Regions from separate parts of the Lentibacillus daqui genome, predicted to be linked through region 2. Evidence: riboswitches for the same ligand, from Rfam matches in the RefSeq annotation. Region 2 holds a riboswitch; each other region holds the start of a gene.
The links. Region 2 has a riboswitch for thiamine pyrophosphate ahead of thiT (energy-coupled thiamine transporter ThiT). Riboswitches for the same ligand answer to the same signal wherever they lie in the genome.

Region 1 (4,625 bases), 120 kb from region 2:
TTCCATAAGACAATGGAGGCATGGTGTTTCCTTTGGCACAATTGTAAAACTTATGCCGTAGCTACCCACGCACGACCCGTAAATCCATGGAATTTGATATTTTTGCGAGATATCATTGATGATCATGCGAATATCAAAATTATCCGTCGCATCAATAATTAAATCGACTCCTTTGATCAGTTGCTCCATTTCCGGTGGTGTGATATCTAAAATATGTGATTCAATGTCTACCTCGGAATTGATTTGCTGCAGCCGTTTTTTTGCAGCAACAGCTTTAGGTATCCGGTTTTTTGCATCCAATTCCACATAAAGCTGTTGCCGCTGTAAATTGCTCCATTCTACATAATCACGGTCGACAATGGTTACTTTTCCTACACCCGCACGAACCAGCGATTCTGCATTTCCTGTGCCAAGCGCACCCGCACCTATGATAAGTACCTGTTTTCCCGCCATTTTTTGTTGGCCCTCTTCACCAATATACTTAAACAACGTCTGTCTGGAATAACGATCATTCATCCCTTCACCTGTCCCTTTTCGTTCGTATTTTGATCATGTTTTTGAGTAGGTATTGATTTTTCAGCCAATACTTATTCCCTCCATTGGACTGCTTGCTGTGGCGGTCCGTTTTTTCGGGATACGCCCAGCTTCATATCCTAAGCGACCAGCTTCCACTGCTTGCTTCATCGCTTTTGCCATTTTGACCGGATCTTTAGACGCTGAAACCGCCGTATTTAATAAAACAGCGTCTGCACCAAGTTCCATTGCATAAGCTGCATCGGCCGGGGAGCCGATTCCGGCATCAACAATCACAGGAACTTCTGTTTGCTCAATGATAAAACGCAAATTAACCGGGTTGATAATTCCCTGCCCCGAGCCAATTGGTGACGCCCCAGGCATAATCGCATGTGTGCCAAGCTCCTCCAACCTTTTGGCTAGTACCACATCATCGGAAGTATACGGTAAAACAATAAATCCTTCTTTTAGCAATTCTTCCGTTGCCTTTAATGTTTCCAGCGGATCTGGCAGCAATGTTTTATCACAACCAATGACCTCCACTTTGATCATGTCACATAGTCCCGATGCTCTTGCCAACTTGGCATGTCGTACGGCTTCTTTCGCTGACTTTGCACCAGCCGTATTCGGTAAAAGACTAAATTTCTCTACGTCCAGTTTTTCCAGGAAATTGGGCTGGTTTGGCTCATAAATATTCATCCGGCGAACGGTAAACGTTAAGATTTCTGCTTCCGATGCTTCAATCGCTGCTTTTTGAATATCAAAATTCGGATATTTTCCTGTACCCAATAATAATCTTGAATTAAATTGCTTATTTCCAATTGTTAGCAAGTCAACCGCCTCCTACAAATTGAACTAATTCTATTTTGTCTCCATCCGATAATTTTGCACTGTCATAGTCATGTTTTTCCAAAATATTTTCATTATGTTCGACAATAGTGACAGGATTCTTCACTTGGATATATGCGAGTAACTCAGTGATGGTTGCTACCGAAGACGGAATGGTAATCCGTTCACCATTTACTCGTAACTTCATAGGATCACCTCCTGCGTATGCATTGCTTTACGATAATTCATGACTGCGCGCACTGGATCATCTGCTTGGAAAACGCCTGACATAACGGCAATTCCATTCGCCCCGGCTGCCAACGTGTCATGTGTATTTTCAGGTGTGATTCCTCCGATGGCAATAACGGGAATGGTTACTTGCTGCGTGAGTTTTCGCAAGTTATTTAGTCCTCTCGGTGTCATTCCCTCTTTTGATCTCGTGCAATGAATATGTCCATATAGAAGATAATCAACCCCTTTCTTTTCTGCCTTGATTGCTTCGTCAAGCGAATGTATCGAACAACCGATTTTTAATGATGAAAAAGCCTGCATGACCAATGAAGCATCGATACTATGATGGGCAAGCTGAACACCATTTGCTCCTAAGATATGCGCAATGTCAACACGGTCATTAACAATAATTTTTTCGAGCGGCACACCGCGATCCGTTAAAGCTTCAATTACCCGGACTAGTTCGGCAGCTGTCCAACTTTTCTCCCGTAAATGAATCTTGTTAACACCTTTATGAATCATTGCCACTATTTGTACAAGTGTTTCAGCGGTTTGTTGACCCGTTGAGACGACATGTAATTCCTTAGTGGCGTTTATATCCTTTTTCCTTTTCCATGTTTTGTTGTATTCCATGAACACCTATCCTTTCAGCAAAACAAAAAACCACTTTCAAGATGACAGCGCATCGAGAAAGTGGTTGGATAATTATTTGAGAACACCTGAGATTGTTCATTATTTTGAACAACTATGGACAAATACAAGAAATGAAGAAATTTTACCAGCCTATGTTACATTCCTTGAACATCTATTGTTCCACATCACTTCCCTACGCTGATATTAATCAGTTCAGGTTCCAAGGGTCTTAAAGTCACACTTTAATCTCAGCCTTTTTGGAAGGCACCCCTAGCGGTTTTTTATTAAATTTTACCTTTGCTTGTATCATACCATGTGTGGAGGATTTGTCAATGAATTTTATATATTTTGTAAGTATGAATGGATGAACAAACTTTTTTCATATTTCATTCCTATTTTACGCTACGAAGCAATGTTTTGTTCTAGCGCATTTAGTCGTTTTTTATTCGTGGCAATGAAGTAGATAGCAATTGCCCAAATAATGACAGCAATGATCGATCCGATGTTAAATATGCCTTTTTCGGATGTCCACATGATCGAATAGCCGATCGAACCAATTAATAGGGAGTAATAGACAAATGGCAGTAGGGTCTTGCGAATGACATGCCCTTCTTTTCCGACTAAACCAACAACGGCTGCGGCTGCGACAACATTATGCACACAGACCATGTTACCGGCCGCTCCACCTACTGCCTGCAGTGCGACCATCCAGGTTGGATCTCCGCCGATTCGTTCACCAACGCCGTATTGGAACAAGGAAAACATCATATTACTGATCGTGTTACTTCCAGCGACAAATGCACCTAGCCCACCGATAAATGTTGCAAAAAATGGATATGCCGTTTGCGCCAGATTTGCGACACCGTCTGCAAGGACGATTGGCATTTCAGCGTAACCAGCCGCTCCACCATCCGAATTAAGGAATACTTGTACCATTGGAACGGTAAAAACAAGCGCGGAACCTGCGGCAAGCATTGTTTTCCCGGAATCCTTCCAAGCCTGTGCATATTCTTTTATTTTCATGCCATGAGCGTAGTACACATAAACAGATGCAACAATAAAAATAAAACCTGGAGAAAAGAGGATTTCCCAGCTGGACGTGATGTCTGTCCCAAAAATATTTGGAACCTCAATAGTTGCTGCTTTTAGCCAATCTCCCACGACAGTCATTCGGGAAAGCAGCAGCATCAATGCAATCAATACGTATGGGGACCATGCACGTAGCATGCTAATCTTTCCTGCATAAATATCGCTTTGTTTGATTTCCAGCCGCCCAGTCCATGTCGGATCCCAGCGATCTTTTGGCTCAAAATCCCAAGCATCATCGTCCTTGGGCATTAGAAACCCTTTCTTGGCAGCTGGAATAACAATTAATAAACCAATGAGGCCGCCAATCATGGATGGGAATTCAGGACCCAGCGTATTCGCGACAATGATATATGGTACGGTCATCGCCAATGCTGCAAATATAGCGAACTTCCATACCTTCAACCCTTCACTAAATGACTTGTTTTTCCCGAAATAGCGGGTTAATATTCCTACTAAAAACAGTGGAATTAACATCCCTGCTATCGTATGGAGCACAGCAACTTTCCCAGCCAAATCAACTATAAATGCCGGAACATCCGGAATTTGTGTGAGTGTTTCTATCCCCGATCCTACTCCCAATACCATAGGCGTTCCGACCGCACCAAACGATACAGGTGTACTTTGAATCACCAATCCTGAAACGACTGCTGCCATCGGAGGAAAACCTAGTCCTACTAATAATGGTACAGCAACTGCTGCTGGTGTGCCAAACCCTGCTGAGCCTTCAATAAATGAACCAAACAGCCAGGCAACAATAATGACCTGAATCCGCCGGTCTGGTGTAATATCGGTAAAACCACGACGAATGGTATGCAGTCCGCCACTTTCTTGTAACGTGTTTAATAGTAAAATGGCACCAAAAATAATGAACAATAGCGTGATAGCGACAATCAGACCGTTAACCGAAGCAGCTGCGACTTGTGGAAAAGAGACGTTCCAAACAAACAATGCTAATAGTACGACCGTAATGTACGAAAGCGGCATGGCCTTACTTGCTGGCCATTTGAAACCAACCAGGAATAAAGCAACAACAATGATTGGAAGTAACGCCAGCACTGTTAATACTCCCTCACCCATGTTAAATTCCCTCCCTATTCATCTTTATTCTAAAGCGATAACCTTACCGCTAATTCCTGCTATTTACGGTGCAAAAAGATTCTATCTTTTTGCACCACCAACAATTCATTAGGATCTGAATATTCAATAATTTTGTTGTATAGGAAGGGAAGACCCCTTCACAATGAAAGATTAATCCGCCAGTTTCCATTCCTGTTTCACTTCGACACACTGACTCGGCGTTGGAAATAGTTTACCTGGATTCAATCGATCAT
Region 2 (4,625 bases):
GGAGTTATGTCAGCAGCATTGGGGATCGCATTAATTGGTGGAGGCACATATGCATATTTTAGTTCAAGTGAGACAACCAATAATACATTTGCTGCAGGGAAATTGGACTTATCTGTTCAACCTACAACGGTGATTGATGTAGATGAATTACAGCCAGGAGATTCCGTGATCCGGGACTTTGAATTACAAAATAATGGAACGCTGGATATGAATAAAGTTTTACTGGAGACCGATTACAGTGTGATTGATGATAAAGGGGATAACACGGATGACTTCGGTAAATATATTCAGGTTGAATTCCTATATAATGCCGATCAACTAAATGAGGTTATTTACGAAACAACATTAGCTGAACTAAAAGATATGGATCCGGAAGTAGTACATGATGAAGTATTCAGTCCTTTACTAGGGAAGAAAGGATTGGAAGCAGGGGATGAACATGATTTGGTTGTCAAGTTTAAATTTATTGATGACGGAAAAGATCAAAACCAATTCCAAGGCGACTCCTTAAACCTGGAATGGACATTTAATGCACAACAGACTGCTGGCGATGAAAAATAAGATGAATACAATATCCCACTAAAATCACCAGGACTGCCCGTTAGCAATGGCAGTCCTGGCGATTGCTTGTATGCAAAATCATGATACTTCTTTATTCAACGCCTTAAACAAGGCAAATAACATCAAAATCATTACAAAGGAAAATGGTAATGCCGCGATAATAATCGTATTCTGAATTGCCGTTAATCCACCGACATAGAGCAGAATCAATGCTACAGCTGATTGGGAAACTCCCCAGATAATCTTGACATTATTCGGCGGGGTTAACGAACCATGTGTTGACTGCATCCCCAAAACAAACGTTGCTGAGTCTGCTGAAGTAATAAAAAACGAGCCAATTAGCAAAATAGCAAAAATGGAAAGGATGAATGATAATGGTAATTGATCGAACATATTAAACAATACAAGCTCTGTCGTGTATTGGGTCAAATCTACTCCGCTATTTTGTACATCACCTGCCGTTGTCCCAAATGCTGCAAACCATATTGAAGTAAATAATGTTGGAATCACCATGACGCCTAACAAAAATTGCCGAATGGTGCGCCCACGAGAGACACGGGCAATGAACATTCCAACAAAAGGCGCCCATGCAATCCACCATGCCCAAAAGAAAATGGTCCAGTTATTATGCCATTCCCGATTGTCCCCTGTAAGTGGAGCTGTGCGAAAGCTCATTTCCACAATATGTTGCATATACTTTCCAAACGTATCAGTAAACATATCCAGTATGAGCAATGTAGGGCCGACGATGATGACGATAACAAGTAAAAGAGCGGCAAGCACCATATTGGTATTGGATAAATATTTAATCCCTTTGCTCAAACCTGACCACGCTGAAGCAATAAAGAGAACCGTTACCACAGCAATGATGACAAACTGTGCGGTAAAACCAACATTTATACCAAATAAATGCGAAAGCCCTCCATTAATTTGCGCTGCCCCAAAACCAAGCGAGGTTGCTACACCGAATACAGTTGCAAATACGGATAGTACATCGATCAGCACACCAAGCGGACCGTTCATTTTTTCTCCAAATAACGGCTTTAATGTTGCTGAAATCAATCCTGGTTCTTCCTTACGAAATTGAAAAAAAGCCAATGACAGTGCCACAATACCATACATAGCCCAAATATGTACGCCCCAGTGGAAATAGCTATAGGCAAGCCCTTCCTTAAATGCTGCATCAGTACCTGGTTTCTCTGTGGCAGCATCAAGTGCATAGTTAAATAATGGCTCCGCTGCCCCGTAGAAAACAAGACCAATCCCCATACCAGCTGAAAACAACATAGCAATCCATGTTGGTGTTGAGAAATCGGGTCGTTCATGATCCTTGCCAAGGCGAATTTTGCCGTATGGACTAATGGCAATGATGATTGCAACGATGAGCATGACCGCCATCAACAGCATGTAATACCAACCGAATGTAGTAGCTACAAAATCCTTTATGTTGCCAGTTATTCGTTCAAATTGTGAAGGAAATGCCACACCAAATATCACGGCTAAGACGACTATTACCAATGTTATGTAAAAAACCCTTGTAACTTTCTTCATGAATCCCCCTGATAAAGTTTTGACATAGGATTAACAATAACAAAGACCAGCAAGCAATGCAATGGGACATGTGGAGGGTACATGAATCCTCAACAAATAAAAGGTCAGCACCAAAATCTATTATTGAAATTAATGAATAAAAAGAGTGCATGATTGACCGGCATGTGCTATGATGAGATTAAATAAAATGATAACGCAACCACAAGGGGAGCTTTAAAGCTGAGAGAGAACGTTATTGTTCGGACCCTTTGAACCTGTTAGTTAGCACTAGCGTAGGGATGTGGTGAGTAAATGCGGATGGTTCGCTGGATTTATGGCTGCCCGATAAAAATCCGTATATTTCACCAATGTCTCCCTTTTGGTTCGTTCTGAAGGAGGCATTTTTATATGCGAAAATTAAGTTTGCAAACACTGATAGAAGTGGCCATACTTGCGGCATTTGCGATGGTGCTGGATCTATTGCCATCATTGCGTTTTGGACCGTCGATTTCCATTTCTTTTGCGATGATCCCAATATTTATCGTTGCCTTTCGCTGGGGATTCGTAGCGGCCAGCCTATCTGGTTTTCTTTGGGGACTTCTACAAATTGCGCTTGGTCAGGCATGGATACTTACCCCTACCCAAGCATTTATTGAATATTTTATTGCTTTTGCTTGTATTGGATTTGCAGGGCTGTTTTATCACCAAGTCAAAGGGAACCTACAAAAGGGACACAAAGGACATGCTTTGTTATGGATGACGATTGCCATATTTGTTGGCGGGGCGACACGTTATTTTTGGCATTTTGTCGCTGGGGTTATCTTCTTTAAGAAGTATGCCATTGAGGCGGGGAAATCACCATTTATTTATTCGCTGGTTACCAATGGCATCACCTATATCGCTGTCTCAATCGCCTGTGCGGTTATTTTGGGATTGATCGTTTCAAAGGCAGGACAAATCATCACCTCGGCGAAACAAATAGGTCAGCAGCGAAGGGCAGGTTAATAAAAGGACAGTCCTCTACCATTTTAGGGGACTGTCCTTTATTCAATCCGGATTGTATTTTTCTATTTTGGATGGTATTGACGCCCTGTTCACGGTAGATTCCTCACGCTTTTTCTTTCCCATCGCCCGTGACCGCTCTTCTCTCGATAGATTCCTCCTATTTTTACTCTCCTATCTGCCGTGAGAATCTGTAGCTAATTATGATTTTGTATTTTGTTTATCTATATTGTATGTCATTTTTCATCATTTACCTGTTCGATTTGACATGGATGTTGTATACTGGAAGAGGAAATAAAATATTCGTGTAACAGACTCGGGTGTCTAGCGCAACTGTTCAAGAGGTTCGAATGAATTCTGGCTGATGTGCCTCTTTTTGAACACGGAATAATAGACTTAAAATGGAAGTTCGGTGTAAATCCGACGCGGTCCCGCCACTGTAAATGGTTGTTGCCTTTTAATCCACTGTACATAGGTTTGTATGGGAAGGGAAGGGCAACGGTAACCATGAGCCAGGACACTGCCTGATTCTGAAACACCATGAACCTACGCGGATAGGGAGGTGTGCAACTTGGCTGGATGGTACTGCTTTGTCAAAAATAAGTATCCATCTACTGTTAATGAGTAGCACCCCTTTTTAATAGGAGGTGTTTTTTTATTGCTTATCCATGGTTATGAGAGAAGACTGCTTTGTAGCGCTATTTTGTAAACACTAGGGGGGACAATACGATCATGAAAAAGATTTATTTGGTTTTATTCACTGCTATCTTATTTTTAGGAATTTTAGCCGGTTGTGGAAATTCAGATGATAACGCTGAAAAAGGAAAGGATAATGCAGACAATACTAAAACAGAACAGACGGAGGAACAGGCTTTTCCGGTAACAGTGACCGATGGGAATGGATATAAATTAACCATTGATGAAAAACCGGAACGAATTGTCTCGGTTTTACCAAGTAATACGGAAATTGCTTTTGACCTGGGACTTGGCGATCAAATTGTTGGTGTATCTGACCATGATGATTTTCCGAAAGAGGCATCCGAAAAGGAAAAAATCGGTGGGCTGGAATTAAATGTGGAAAAAATTCTTTCACTTGATCCGCAATTGGTGCTTGCAGATCAAACCAATGACGAGAAAGCACTTAAACAAATTGAAGAAGCGGGCATTCCGGTATTGGTTGTTGCCAGTGCAAATAACTTTGATGAGGTTTACGATTCAATTCATTTGATTGGACAAGCCACAGGAACACTATATAAGGCTGACCAGATTATTGATGATATGAAGGAAAAATTAACTGCACTTAAGGATAAGGCAAATGCCATTGATAAAGATGACCAAAAAAAGGTTTACATGGAAATTTCCCCATCACCTGATATTTATACCGCTGGAAAAAATACGTTTATGGACGAGCTATTAACAATTATCCATGCGGAAAATGCTGCTGGTGATCAGGAAGGCTGGCCAAAAATAAATGAGGAACAGGCTATTGCAAGCAATCCGGATGTGATTATTACAACATACGGTTCATATGT
Region 3 (4,625 bases), 680 kb from region 2:
CCTGGTTTGTTAAATGATGAATAAGTGGACGATTCTCCCTTACTTCCTGTATGACCTTCTGATTCATTTGCTGACCTCCTCGATTCGTGGTGCCCAATGATTTGTTGGACCACTGCCATGACCAATTGCAAACGAATGACCGATGGCAGCCGTTATATATTGCTTGGCGGCGTTGACAGCCTCTAAAAGCGGATTGCCTTTAGCTAATAACGCGGTAATTGCCGCTGAATAGGTACAACCGGTTCCATGGGTATCTTTTGTTTCAATGCGTTCAGATGAAAAACGGTGTATCTTGTTGCCATCGTGCAAAAAGTCGACAGCATCCCCCGCTAAATGACCGCCTTTAACAAGCGCGGCACCTGCTCCATACTTATTTACAATTTGTTCAGCGGCCTCTTTTAGATCATCCATGGTGCTAATCGATTGCCCTGTTAGATATTCTGCTTCCGGTACATTGGGTGTGACTAATGTAGCCAGAGAAAGCAGATTGTTGCGTAAATAGTCACGCGCCTCCTCGTCAATTAATGAATCACCACTTGTCGCGACCATGACCGGATCCATTACAAAAGGGACAGGAATATTTTCTATCTTGCCGGCGATACTTTTCATCATCGCGGTATTGGCAATCATTCCCGTTTTAAACGCTTGAAACGGGATATCTGAAATAACGGAATCCAGCTGTTCTTCAATCATGTCCGTTAAAATGTGCTGTACATCCTGAACCCCGGTTGTATTTTGGGCAACCACGGAAGTAATCACCGACATCCCATAGCATTTAAATTCCTGAAATGTTTTTAAATCGGCCTGAATGCCAGCACCGCCACTAGGATCAGTACCAGCAATAGTCAGTGCACAAGGTATTTGTCTCATTTGTCATCATCCTTTCGGGACAAGGGGCTCCCTTGTTCCAGTTTTTAAATGTTTGGCAGTACGTTTCGTTGTTTCAACCGAGCTGCAATAATCCAGCCTATCAACGCCCCAGCTCCACTGCTTACCAGGAATGACGGGAAGAAAAATAATGCACCAACTGAACTTCCCATCAAGAGGTTGGCAAACGGTACAGCAAACAAAGAGCCAATCATACCGGTTCCAATAAATTCACCAATTGCCGCCCAAATCTTTTTCCCGAACCGTCGATAAAGATAACCTGCCAGAAATGCGCCAATCATGCCGCCGGGAAACGCCAAAATGGAGCCAAGACCAAGCAAGTTACGAATCAGTCCGATCATGAAGGCGATCATAACAGCGGGGGCTGGGCCAAGTATGATGGCTGCCAGCACATTCACCGCATGCTGTACTGGATAGGCTTTAGCAACTCCTGCAGGAAACCAGAGAATTTGGGATCCAATTGTTCCAATGGCTACAAAAACAGCCATCGTTGTTAATAAACGTGTCCGGTTCATCCAATTCCTCCTTTCCATGTTTCCATGGCATATAAAAAAAGCTAGATCCTTATGATGGACCCAGCTTGCGTAGAGAAAAGTTTATCGTGATTTGTCACAACTACTTCCCTCCGCTGGTATTAGCCAGATCAGGTCCATAAGGGTCGGAAAGAAATGCAACTTTCCTCTCAGCCCGCATGCGGGGCACCCCTAGTAGTGTAAATACTATGAAATTTGCCTGTTGCAATAATCTTAACAGAGAAGGATTGGTTTGTCACTTATGAATCACGTTTTATAATGTGAAGAAAAATTGTAACTTCTACCTCTATCTTGCCTGGCGGTTGGAGGGAGTTAAAATATGTTGTTACATTAGATGTAAGCGCAGCCTTAAAACAAGTAAAGGCGCAAACCTGCATAAGCTTCATTTTAAGGTTAAAAACCTGTTGACACTCCAAAATCATGAGCGTATAATATCATCTTGTTATCAAATTGTTTAGTGATAAGATATTTTTTAGTGAGATAATATTTATATAAGGAGGGAAGTCATGAAGAAGGATGATTTCCTTGAGTTGGAGGGCATTTTCCGGAAAATCACGAAGAAAATCCCCGGAGAATGGAGAAAGCATACGAAATCGGCTTTCTCCAGAACAGAAGCACTTGTCCTTTATAAATTATATTATGAGGGACAACAACGTGCTTCTGAGCTAGCAATGGTTCTTTCCATCACTACTGGCGGCTTGACAGGTCTTACCGATAAGCTTGTTGAGGGCGGATATGTGGAAAGGAAACGGACGGAAGAAGATCGCCGGGTTGTTTACCTGTCCATTACCGATAGCGGAAAGGAAATGGTCAAGGCTATGAATGCTGCCCGAAAAGCATTTATTGAAAAATTGTTCAATGGGATATCAACGGAAGAGTTAAATCAGTTTAAGAACACAGCCGCAAAATTATTACGGAATTTTGAGGATGTGGAAAATCAATAACTTAGGGAATAGGAGATGAAAGAAAAGCATGACTGAAACAACTACAAGTAATGCAACGAATATAAAAAAAGGCCCCATTCTTGCGGTTATTATTCTTGGTGCGTTTGTATCGCTGTTGAATCAAACGTTAATGAATGTGGCCTTGCCTTCGATCATGGAGGACCTGGATATAGGGGAAAGCACTGCACAGTGGATTACGACCGGATTTATGCTGGTTAATGGTGTGCTGATCCCAATTACTGCATTTTTAATGGAGAAGTTTTCAACCAGACAGCTATTTATAACTGCAATTAGCTTATTTGCTGCAGGTACATTAATCTGTGCCATTTCACCAACTTTTATTATCTTAATGACTGGCCGCGTTATTCAGGCAGTTGGCGCAGGGATTATTATGCCACTATTAACAACGGTTGTATTGGCTTTGTTCCCGGTTGAAAAGCGTGGTGGTGCAATGGGGATTATTGGGATTGCCATTATTTTTGCACCAGCTGTAGGCCCAACACTGTCAGGGTTTGTAGTACAAAATTATTCATGGCGGTTATTGTTCTGGATTATATTTCCAATTGCTGTATTAACAATTATCTTCTCGGTTATTTTCTTAAAGAATGTAACCAAACAGACATTTCCAGACATCGACATCCTGGCAATTGTTCTCTCAACACTTGGTTTTGGCGGTATCCTGTACGGTTTCAGTACTGCAGGTACAAACGGCTGGACCAATGCATCGGTGATCATTGGATTGATTGTTGGCTTTGTCGGCCTTGCCTTGTTTATTTGGCGCGAATTGGTTATGGAAGTTCCAATGCTGGATTTCCGGGTATTTAAGAGCGGAATTTTTTCGCTTACTACGGTCATTAATGTGGCACTTACGGTCGCTATGTTTGCGCCAATGCTTTTGATCCCGATTTATTTGCAGAATATCCTGGGTATTTCACCAATGAATTCCGGTTTAATGCTGATGCCAGGCGCAATCGTGATGGGAATTATGTCACCGATCACTGGTAAAGTATTTGATAAAATAGGTGCGCGGCCATTAGCAGTGTTTGGATTGGCCATTACAGTAGTAACAACGTATTTGTTCACCCAGCTAACCGACTCAACAGGCTATCTGTATCTGATTATTATATACACCATTCGCATGTTTGGTATGTCCATGATTATGATGCCAATTATGACGGCCGGGCTTAATCAGTTGCCGCAGCGACTTTATCCACATGGTACAGCAATGGTTAATACTGTTCGTGCTGTAGCTGGTGCGATTGGTACGGCATTCCTGGTTACCATCATGACGAACCAGGCAAAAAATAGTATTAAAGATATTATTATCAACAATCATTTTGACCCGAATAACGAGCAAGATATGTTACATGCTGCCAATCTTGCCCAGGTTCAGGGAATCAATGACGCATTTATGGTATCCACTGTATTTGCTGTGGTTGCATTGATCCTGTCATTCTTCATTAAACGTGGAAGAACAACACAAGAAGAAGAACCAGAGGTATCAGGAAAACGGAAACTCTCAACGGAAAGAGGGTAATGATAAGGGGACTGCACTCCACTACATTAAGATGTTAAAGTGGTGGGGATGTCCCCATTTTTATGCTCCCGTCCGTAAGCGCTTGTTTTTGGGAAGGCGCAATGCTAATACAATGACCAACACGCAAAATACAAGGCTGATGGTTGCAACAAGATGAAGATGCGCGATATCCAAATGACTGTTAAAGGCAATTCCCAATAAACAGGAAGAAAGAATCGACCCCAGATAGCGGCTGGTTTGGAACAGTCCTGATGCTGATCCAGTTTCCTCGGGTTTTACCTGTTCATAAAGCGCCGTTTGGGTAGAAATATTATTAAAACCATTGCTCATTCCAAGAACTGACATAATCACTAAAAACCAGATTAACGGCGAATTTTCCCGGAATGTAAGTAATAGGGCGGTACCAACGAATAAGAGCAAGGCACCGGTGACAAGCGGTAACTTGGAACCAAACCGGTCAATCATCTGGCCGGCGATCGGTGCGACAATGACACTAAAACCAGCCAAAGCCAGCATGATGATTCCAGTATGTTTCTCGCTATAACCTTGAACCTGTTGCAAAAATGTCGGGAACCCAAAAAAGTAACAATAATAGATCAGGTTAATGCTGGTAAATTGTAGATAAATCATGGTTACTGCAGGATTCTGCTTAAGTGATACCAAATCAATAAATGGCTCCCGTTGTCTGTTTTCCCAGAAGTAAAAGCCTGTAGCGGCAAGCAA

Region 1: linked by a shared signal. The riboswitch ahead of tenI (thiazole tautomerase TenI) and the one ahead of thiT (energy-coupled thiamine transporter ThiT) in region 2 are both predicted to bind thiamine pyrophosphate.
Region 3: linked by a shared signal. The riboswitch ahead of thiW (energy coupling factor transporter S component ThiW) and the one ahead of thiT (energy-coupled thiamine transporter ThiT) in region 2 are both predicted to bind thiamine pyrophosphate.

What each region holds. Positions count from the first base shown of each region.
Region 1 is NZ_CP114176.1:912,491-917,115, reverse strand. Features, by position in the region: gene O2S85_RS04810 (thiazole biosynthesis adenylyltransferase ThiF) at 1-516, opposite strand, end outside; gene O2S85_RS04805 (thiazole synthase) at 577-1,344, opposite strand; gene thiS (sulfur carrier protein ThiS) at 1,346-1,549, opposite strand; gene tenI (thiazole tautomerase TenI) at 1,546-2,205, opposite strand; TPP riboswitch at 2,379-2,487, opposite strand; gene O2S85_RS04790 (L-lactate permease) at 2,608-4,371, opposite strand; gene O2S85_RS04785 (FAD-linked oxidase C-terminal domain-containing protein) at 4,543-4,625, opposite strand, start outside.
Region 2 is NZ_CP114176.1:1,028,831-1,033,455, forward strand. Features, by position in the region: gene O2S85_RS05270 (CalY family protein) at 1-561, shown strand, start outside; gene O2S85_RS05275 (BCCT family transporter) at 640-2,112, opposite strand; TPP riboswitch at 2,307-2,408, shown strand; gene thiT (energy-coupled thiamine transporter ThiT) at 2,500-3,096, shown strand; cobalamin riboswitch at 3,441-3,635, shown strand; gene O2S85_RS05285 (ABC transporter substrate-binding protein) at 3,826-4,625, shown strand, end outside.
Region 3 is NZ_CP114176.1:344,794-349,418, forward strand. Features, by position in the region: gene thiM (hydroxyethylthiazole kinase) at 1-67, opposite strand, end outside; gene thiD (bifunctional hydroxymethylpyrimidine kinase/phosphomethylpyrimidine kinase) at 64-870, opposite strand; gene thiW (energy coupling factor transporter S component ThiW) at 915-1,403, opposite strand; TPP riboswitch at 1,492-1,604, opposite strand; gene O2S85_RS01850 (MarR family winged helix-turn-helix transcriptional regulator) at 1,928-2,365, shown strand; gene O2S85_RS01855 (DHA2 family efflux MFS transporter permease subunit) at 2,394-3,902, shown strand; gene O2S85_RS01860 (MFS transporter) at 3,963-4,625, opposite strand, start outside.